Regions from separate parts of the Streptomyces sp. SCSIO ZS0520 genome, predicted to be linked through region 2. Evidence: predicted binding sites of a transcription regulator. Region 2 holds the regulator's gene; the other holds the start of a gene.
The links. The regulator HspR, encoded in region 2, represses chaperone genes until heat shock. The targets are predictions, from matches to a motif close to TTGAGNNNNNNNNNCTCAA.
Positions count from the first base shown of each region.

Region 1 (3,402 bases), 1.4 Mb from region 2:
CTGTGTCTGCTCCATCGCCCCGCCCCTGACTGTGCTTTCCGGAATCCGGGAAGAAGGATTCCACGTTGCGCTTCACGTTTGAATGATCCGGTGATGCCCAGCAGCGTACGGGCAGTGACCACCCCGCCGCTATCCAGGCCTCACCGCGAGATGCACCACGTCCGGAACGCCCCGGGCGACCGGGATTTCCTCGGTACGTACCTCTTCGTACCCGGCGTCCCGCAATGCCGACTCGAACGCCGGGGAAGGCTGTGCGGACCATACAGAGAGCACCCCGCCGGGGGTAAGCCTGCGGGCGCAGGCGGCCAGCCCGGCGGGGGAGTAGAGGCCGTCGTTGTCCTCGGTGACGGTCCAGTCGGGGCCGTTGTCGATGTCCAGGCAGAGCGCGTCGTAGCGGGGCGCCGCCGGATCGCGCAGGTGGGCGAGGAGATCGGTGTGCGCGATCGCGGTACGGGCGTCGGCGCGGGCGGCGGCGGACAGCTCGCCCAGCGGCCCGTCCCGGTGCCAGTCGACGATGGCGTCCTCGCGCTCGACCACGGTGATCCGCCCCCAGCGCGGCTCGGCGGCGGCGTGCGCCAGCGAGAAGCCCACGCCGAGGCCGCCGAGGAGCAGCGCGGGCCGCGGGCGGTCGTCGAGGGCGCCGAGCGCCGCGTCGACGAGCAGCCGCTCGGAGCGGCCGTCGGAGGTGTCCATCAGGAAGCAGCCGTTGGCGATGATCTGGAGCAGCGCGCCGTGGCGGCGCAGGACCACTTCGCCGTGCGGTCCGGTGCGGCGGTCGAGTACCTGCGGCTCGCCCGCGGGTGAGGCGGAGTACATGGCGACACTGTGCCGCACGCCGCGCGCACCGGCCGAATCCGGACCCCGGCCGTGCGGACCGCCGACGGCCCGGGTCCCGGAGCCCCGGCCCCCGCCGGTGCGCCCGGTCCCGGCGCGGCGGAACGGCGCGGGGACCGGGCGCGGGTGCGGCGGGCCGCGGTGCGGCCCCCGGCTCAGCCGGTGCCGAGCGCGTACCGCGCCACCCCGTCGGCACTGCTCACCAGCAGCATTCCGGCCTTCTCCAGTACGCGTACGGAGGCCGGGTTGGCCGTCTCCACCTGGGCGGTGACGGTGTGCACCCCGGGTGCCCGCAGCCCGTGGGCGGCCAGGGCGGCGGTGGCCTCGGTGGCGTAGCCGCGGCCCCGGCGGGAGGCGACGATGCCGTAGCCGATCTCCAGGGAGCCCGCGGACGGTGGCCAGAAAAGGCCGATCGAACCGACGACCAGCCCGCCCTCCCGCTCGGTGACCAGCCGGTGCCCCCACTCGCCGCGCGCCGCCGGCTGCCCGGCGAGGAAACCGGCGATCACCTGATCCCCTTCGGCGGGGAAGTCCGGCGCCCAGCCCGGCAGCCGGTCACCGGAGCACACCGCGCGCAGCTCGGCCTCCGCCCAGGGCCGCAGCACGAGGCGGGCGGTCACCAGAGAGGAGGGAGTGGGAGTGGGAGAGGGGGAGGGAGGAGGAGTGGACGCGGCGGAGGACGCAGCGGCGGCCGGGGAGGAGGAGGCAGGGGAAGAAGGGCCGGAAGAAGAAGGGCCGGAAGAGGACGGGCCGGAGGAAGAAGACGGGTCGGGAGAAGAAGGAGTGGACACGTGGAACTCCAGGTCTGTGGCGGAGAAGACCCGGGCGGTGCGTCGTCCGTTCAGGAGGCCCGGGTCAGGGCATGCGGAAGTGCCGTCCGGCAAGCCATGGCCTCGGCCTCCCTCTTCCGCTCCCCGGCCCGTGCTGCCGGGCCTCTGCTCTTCCCCGCCCTGCGGCGCCCGGTGCTTCCCGGGCCCGGCGCGGACCGCGCGGGCTGAACCGCCGCGCGCGCCCAGGAGCGTAGCCGGGCGCGGAGCGGCTGTCGCCGGAATTTCCGGTGGGGCCCGGTTGCTGCCCTGAATCCGGTGGATACGGGAGAACCCGGTGGATACGGCCCGCGTGCTCCCCGCCGCTGTCCGATCGCTCACAGCGAACACCCCCAGGGGAACATTCTCCGGCTCACAAGCATTGAGTCGGCATAGCTCAAGTTGACTGCCGAAGGGGAGATCATGGCTGCTGAGTCCGGTGAATTCAGGGCGCCCGAGTCGTCCGCGGTGCTCACCCTGCCCGTGCTGCCGCTCGACGAAGAGGTCGTGCTGCCCGGGATGGTGGTTCCGCTGGACCTGAGCGAGGGCGAGGTCCGGGCCGCCGTCGAGGCCGCCCAGGCCGCCGCGCGCGAGGAGCCCGGCAAGCCGCGGGTGCTGCTCGTCCCGCGGATCGACGGGACCTACGCGAGCACCGGTGTGCTCGGCACCGTGGAGCAGGTCGGGCGGCTGTCCGACGGCGACCCCGGTGCGCTGATCCGCGGCCGCGGCCGGGTGCGCATCGGCTCGGGCACCACGGGCCCCGGCGCCGCGCTGTGGGTGGAGGGCCTGGCCCTGGAGGAGAAGGTGCCGGAGCCCCTGCCGGGCGCGGTCACCGAACTGATGAAGGAGTACAAGGCGCTCGCCACCAGCTGGCTGAAGGACCGCGGCGCCTGGCAGGTGGTGGACCGGGTCCAGCAGATCGACGAGGTCTCCCAGCTCGCCGACAACTCCGGGTACTCGCCCTTCCTGAGCACCGCCCAGAAGGTGGAGCTCCTGGAGACCGCCGACCCGGTGGAGCGGCTGAAGCTCGCCACCGAGCAGCTGCGGGCGCACCTGGCCGAGCAGGAGGTGGCGGAGTCCATCGCCAAGGACGTCCAGGAGGGCGTCGACAAGCAGCAGCGCGAGTTCCTGCTCCGCCGCCAGCTGGACGCGGTCCGCAAGGAGCTGCGCGGGCTGAACGGCGAGGGCGCCGAGGACGAGTCCGACGACTACCGCGCCCGGGTGGAGTCCGCGGACCTGCCCGGGAAGGTACGGGAGGCCGCGCTCAAGGAGGTCGAGAAGCTGGAGCGGTCCAGCGACCAGAGCCCCGAGGGCTCCTGGATCCGCACCTGGCTGGACACCGTCCTCGAACTCCCGTGGAACGAGCGGACCGAGGACGCCTACGACATCTCCGGCGCCCAGGCGGTGCTCGACGCCGAGCACGCGGGCCTGGAGGACGTGAAGGAGCGCATCACCGAGTACCTGGCGGTGCGCAAGCGCCGTGCCGACCGCGGCTTCGGCGTGATCAGCGGCGGCAAGGAGGCGGAGACCGGCGGCGGCCGCCGGGCCGGGGGAGCGGTGCTCGCCCTCGTCGGCCCGCCCGGCGTCGGAAAGACCTCGCTCGGCGAGTCGGTCGCGCACGCCATGGGCCGCAAGTTCGTCCGGGTCGCCCTCGGCGGCGTACGGGACGAGGCGGAGATCCGCGGCCACCGGCGTACGTACGTGGGCGCGCTGCCCGGCCGGATCGTGCGGGCGATCAAGGAAGCCGGTTCGATGAACCCGG
Region 1 is NZ_CP092644.1:2,215,276-2,218,677, reverse strand. It holds gene MID12_RS08085 (response regulator transcription factor) at 1-15, opposite strand, end outside; gene MID12_RS08080 (spermidine synthase) at 130-816, opposite strand; gene MID12_RS08075 (GNAT family N-acetyltransferase) at 990-1,457, opposite strand; gene lon (endopeptidase La) at 2,064-3,402, shown strand, end outside.
Region 1: lon (endopeptidase La) is a predicted target of HspR. The motif match lies at 2,023-2,041, and genes of this name have one in related genera.

Region 2 (3,402 bases):
ACCAAGGCGGAGGAGCGCTTCAAGGAGATCTCCGAGGCGAACGACATCCTCGGCGACCCCAAGAAGCGCAAGGAGTACGACGAGGCGCGCGCCCTGTTCGGCAACGGCGGATTCCGCCCGGGGCCGGGCGCGGGCGGCGGCGGCTCGTTCAACTTCGACCTCGGGGACCTCTTCGGCGGGGGTGCGCAGGGCCAGGGCGCGGGCGGCTTCGGCGGCGGCCTCGGCGATGTCTTCGGCGGTCTCTTCAACCGGGGCGGCGCGGGTGCGGGCAGCCGTACCCAGCCGCGCCGGGGCCAGGACATCGAGTCCGAGGTCACGCTCAGCTTCACCGAGGCCGTGGACGGCGCGACCGTCCCCTTGCGGATGTCCAGCCAGCAGCCCTGCAAGGCCTGTTCGGGCACCGGCGACAAGAACGGCACCCCCCGGGTGTGCCCGACCTGCGTCGGCACCGGGCAGGTGGCGCGCGGCTCCGGCGGCGGCTTCTCGCTGACCGATCCGTGCCCGGACTGCAAGGGCCGCGGGCTGCTCGCCGAGACGCCCTGCGAGGTCTGCAAGGGCAGCGGGCGCGCCAAGTCCTCGCGCACCATGCAGGTCCGCATCCCGGCGGGCGTCAGCGACGGGCAGCGGATCCGGCTGCGCGGCAAGGGCTCCCCCGGCGAACGCGGCGGCCCGGCCGGTGATCTGTATGTGGTCGTGCACGTCGACGCCCACCCGGTCTTCGGCCGCAAGGGCGACAACCTCACCGTCACGGTGCCCGTCACCTTCCCGGAGGCGGCGCTCGGCGGCGAGGTCAAGGTGCCCACCCTCGGCGGGCCGCCGGTCACCCTGAAGCTGCCGCCCGGCACGCCCAACGGCCGCACCATGCGCGCCCGCGGCAAGGGCGCGGCCCGGGGCGACGGCACCCGGGGCGATCTGCTCGTCACGGTCGAGGTCGTGGTGCCCAAGGACGTCATCGGCAAGGCGCGGGACGCCCTGGAGGCCTACCGCGAGGCGAGTGCGGACGAGGATCCGCGGGCAGAACTCTTCCAGGCCGCGAAGGGAGCATGAGGATGGACGGCCGCCGTCGGCACAACTCATTCAGTGGCAGGGCGTACGAACTGACCGACGAGACCCCGGTCTACGTCATCTCGGTGGCCGCCCAGCTCTCGGGCCTGCACCCGCAGACCCTGCGCCAGTACGACCGCCTCGGCCTGGTCTCCCCGGACCGGACCGCGGGCCGCGGCCGCCGCTACTCCGCCCGCGACATCGAGCTGCTGCGCCAGGTGCAGGCCCTCTCCCAGGACGAGGGCATCAACCTGGCGGGCATCAAGCGGATCATCGAGCTGGAGAACCAGGTCGCCGCCCTCCAGTCCCGGGTGGCCGAGCTCTCGGCCGCGGTCGAGGGCGCGGCGGCGGCGATGCAGCAGCGCGAGGCGGCCGTCCACGCCTCCTACCGCCGCGATCTGGTGCCGTACCAGCAGCAGCAGTCCAGCGCCCTGGTGGTCTGGCGGCCGAAGCCCAAGCGGCAGGGCTGAGCGGGGCCGGGGCACCGGCACAGGAGCAGATCGGTACCGGGTACCGGAACAGCACCGGCACCGGTACACCACAGGTCCGGGAGGCGGAGTGCGCCTCCCGGACCTGTCGTGTGCGTACGCGGGTGTCCGGGTCTTCGTGTCCGCGCGGCATCCGGACCCCGTGGCCGGTTCAGGCCCGTACGCGGACCTTCTCGTGGACGTCCCCGCGCTGGGCCAGGGCGGCCCGGGTGCGGTGCCAATAGCCCACCCAGGGCTGCGGGTTGGCGTCACAGGCGCTCACATAGGCGAGCGTGACCTCCAGGCTGGGCAGCTGGATGCCGCGGGCGGCGGCGGCCAGCGTGGTGCCCGAGTAGTTCGCCCGGCTCGCGAGGCTCTCGTACGAGGGGCTGCCCGCCTTGCGCCGTACCGTGCGCAGATCGTTCGCGAAACGCTGCAGAGGTCCCTGGGACGGATCGATGTGTGCTTCTGGTCTTCCCATCTGTGCTCCCACTCCCCGGAGTGCTGTCGCGCGAGAGGCGCGCTTTCCCCGGGCGGGCCGTCCCTGAATCCGGCCCGCCCACAGCGACGCAGGCTGCGGGGGCGCGGCAGTCGTCCTGCGTCACGGTCGTCGTCGTCCTCCACCATGCAGTGCACCCACCTGTCACACCACGGTCATCTTTTTGCAGCGCAGCGACAGGAGGGGTGGCATAGGGCAGTAAAGCGCGCAAATGACCTTTCAGGGGTACGGAAGAGAGGCGAGACACAGGCCACACTCGGGCCCCCGCGGGGCTGCTGAGCTGGGCGGGGACCCCGGCCGGGCGGGCGCGGACGGGGTCACGGGCGCTGGTCGAGGATGCCCGACCGGCCGATCAGATAGCCGAGTTGGGCCCGGCTCCGGCTGCCGAGGACGGCCGCGAGCCGCGCGATGTGCGCCCGGCAGGTGCGGACGTTCAGGCCGAGGCGCTCGGCGATCCGGTCGTCGGTCTCGCCCTCGACGAGCAGGGCGGCGATGGCGCGCTGCCGGGCGGTGATGCCGTCCGCCGAGGGCACCGACTCGCTCGCCGGGTACATCGGCGTCGCCAGCCGCCACAGCCGCTCGAAGGTCATCACGAAGTAGTCCAGCAGCGTCCGGTGGCGGACCTCCAGGGCGACGGTGCGGTCCTTGCTCGCCGGGATGAACGCCACCCGCCGGTCGAACATCACCAGCCGCTCGGTCACCTCGTCCAGGGTGCGCACCTCGGCGTCGCCCTCCAGGAGCGCGTAGTAGTCGTGCACGCTCGGGTCGTGGCGCGCGGTGTGCTGGTAGAGGGTGCGCATCCGGGCGCCCCGGGCGAGCAGCTCGCGGTCCCGGGCCAGGGCCTGGGCCAGCGTCGCCGGGGCCCGGGTGCCGCCCGGCTGGATGGAGAGCAGCTCGGTGCGGGCCTCGCCGACCGCCTCGTCGATGGCCGCGTTGATCCGCTCGAAGCCCTCGTGCACGGTGAGCGCGGGGGCGGGCACGGCGTACCCGGCCGTCCCGGTGCCCCCCGTGCCCCCGCCGGTCCTGGCGTCCCCGCCGGTCCCGGGCCGGGGCCCCTCGCTGCCGAGCGCCATCAGCGGGGCGAACTCCGCGGCCAGCCGCTCCGCCTGCCCTCGCCGGTCGGCGATGCCGTACGAGACGTCGAGCAGCAGCCGGGGCAGCGCGACCGCGGGCGGCGTGGGCCGCAGGGCGCCCGGGTCCTCGGGGTCGGCCGCGAGCAGCCGCGCCTCGGCCAGGCAGGGCACGCGCGCCGCCGCCTGCCGTGTCACCCGGCCCTCGCGCAGCGCCCGCCCGTACAGTTCCGCGCCCTCGGGGCACAGCTCGGCCGGGTCGTGGCCGTGCGCCGCCGTCCCGGCCAGGGGGGCTGCCGGGTCACCTCCGGTCATGGGGCCA
Region 2 is NZ_CP092644.1:3,603,946-3,607,347, reverse strand. It holds gene dnaJ (molecular chaperone DnaJ) at 1-1,047, shown strand, start outside; gene MID12_RS13795 (heat shock protein transcriptional repressor HspR) at 1,050-1,514, shown strand; gene MID12_RS13790 (helix-turn-helix domain-containing protein) at 1,684-1,992, opposite strand; gene MID12_RS13785 (helix-turn-helix transcriptional regulator) at 2,328-3,395, opposite strand.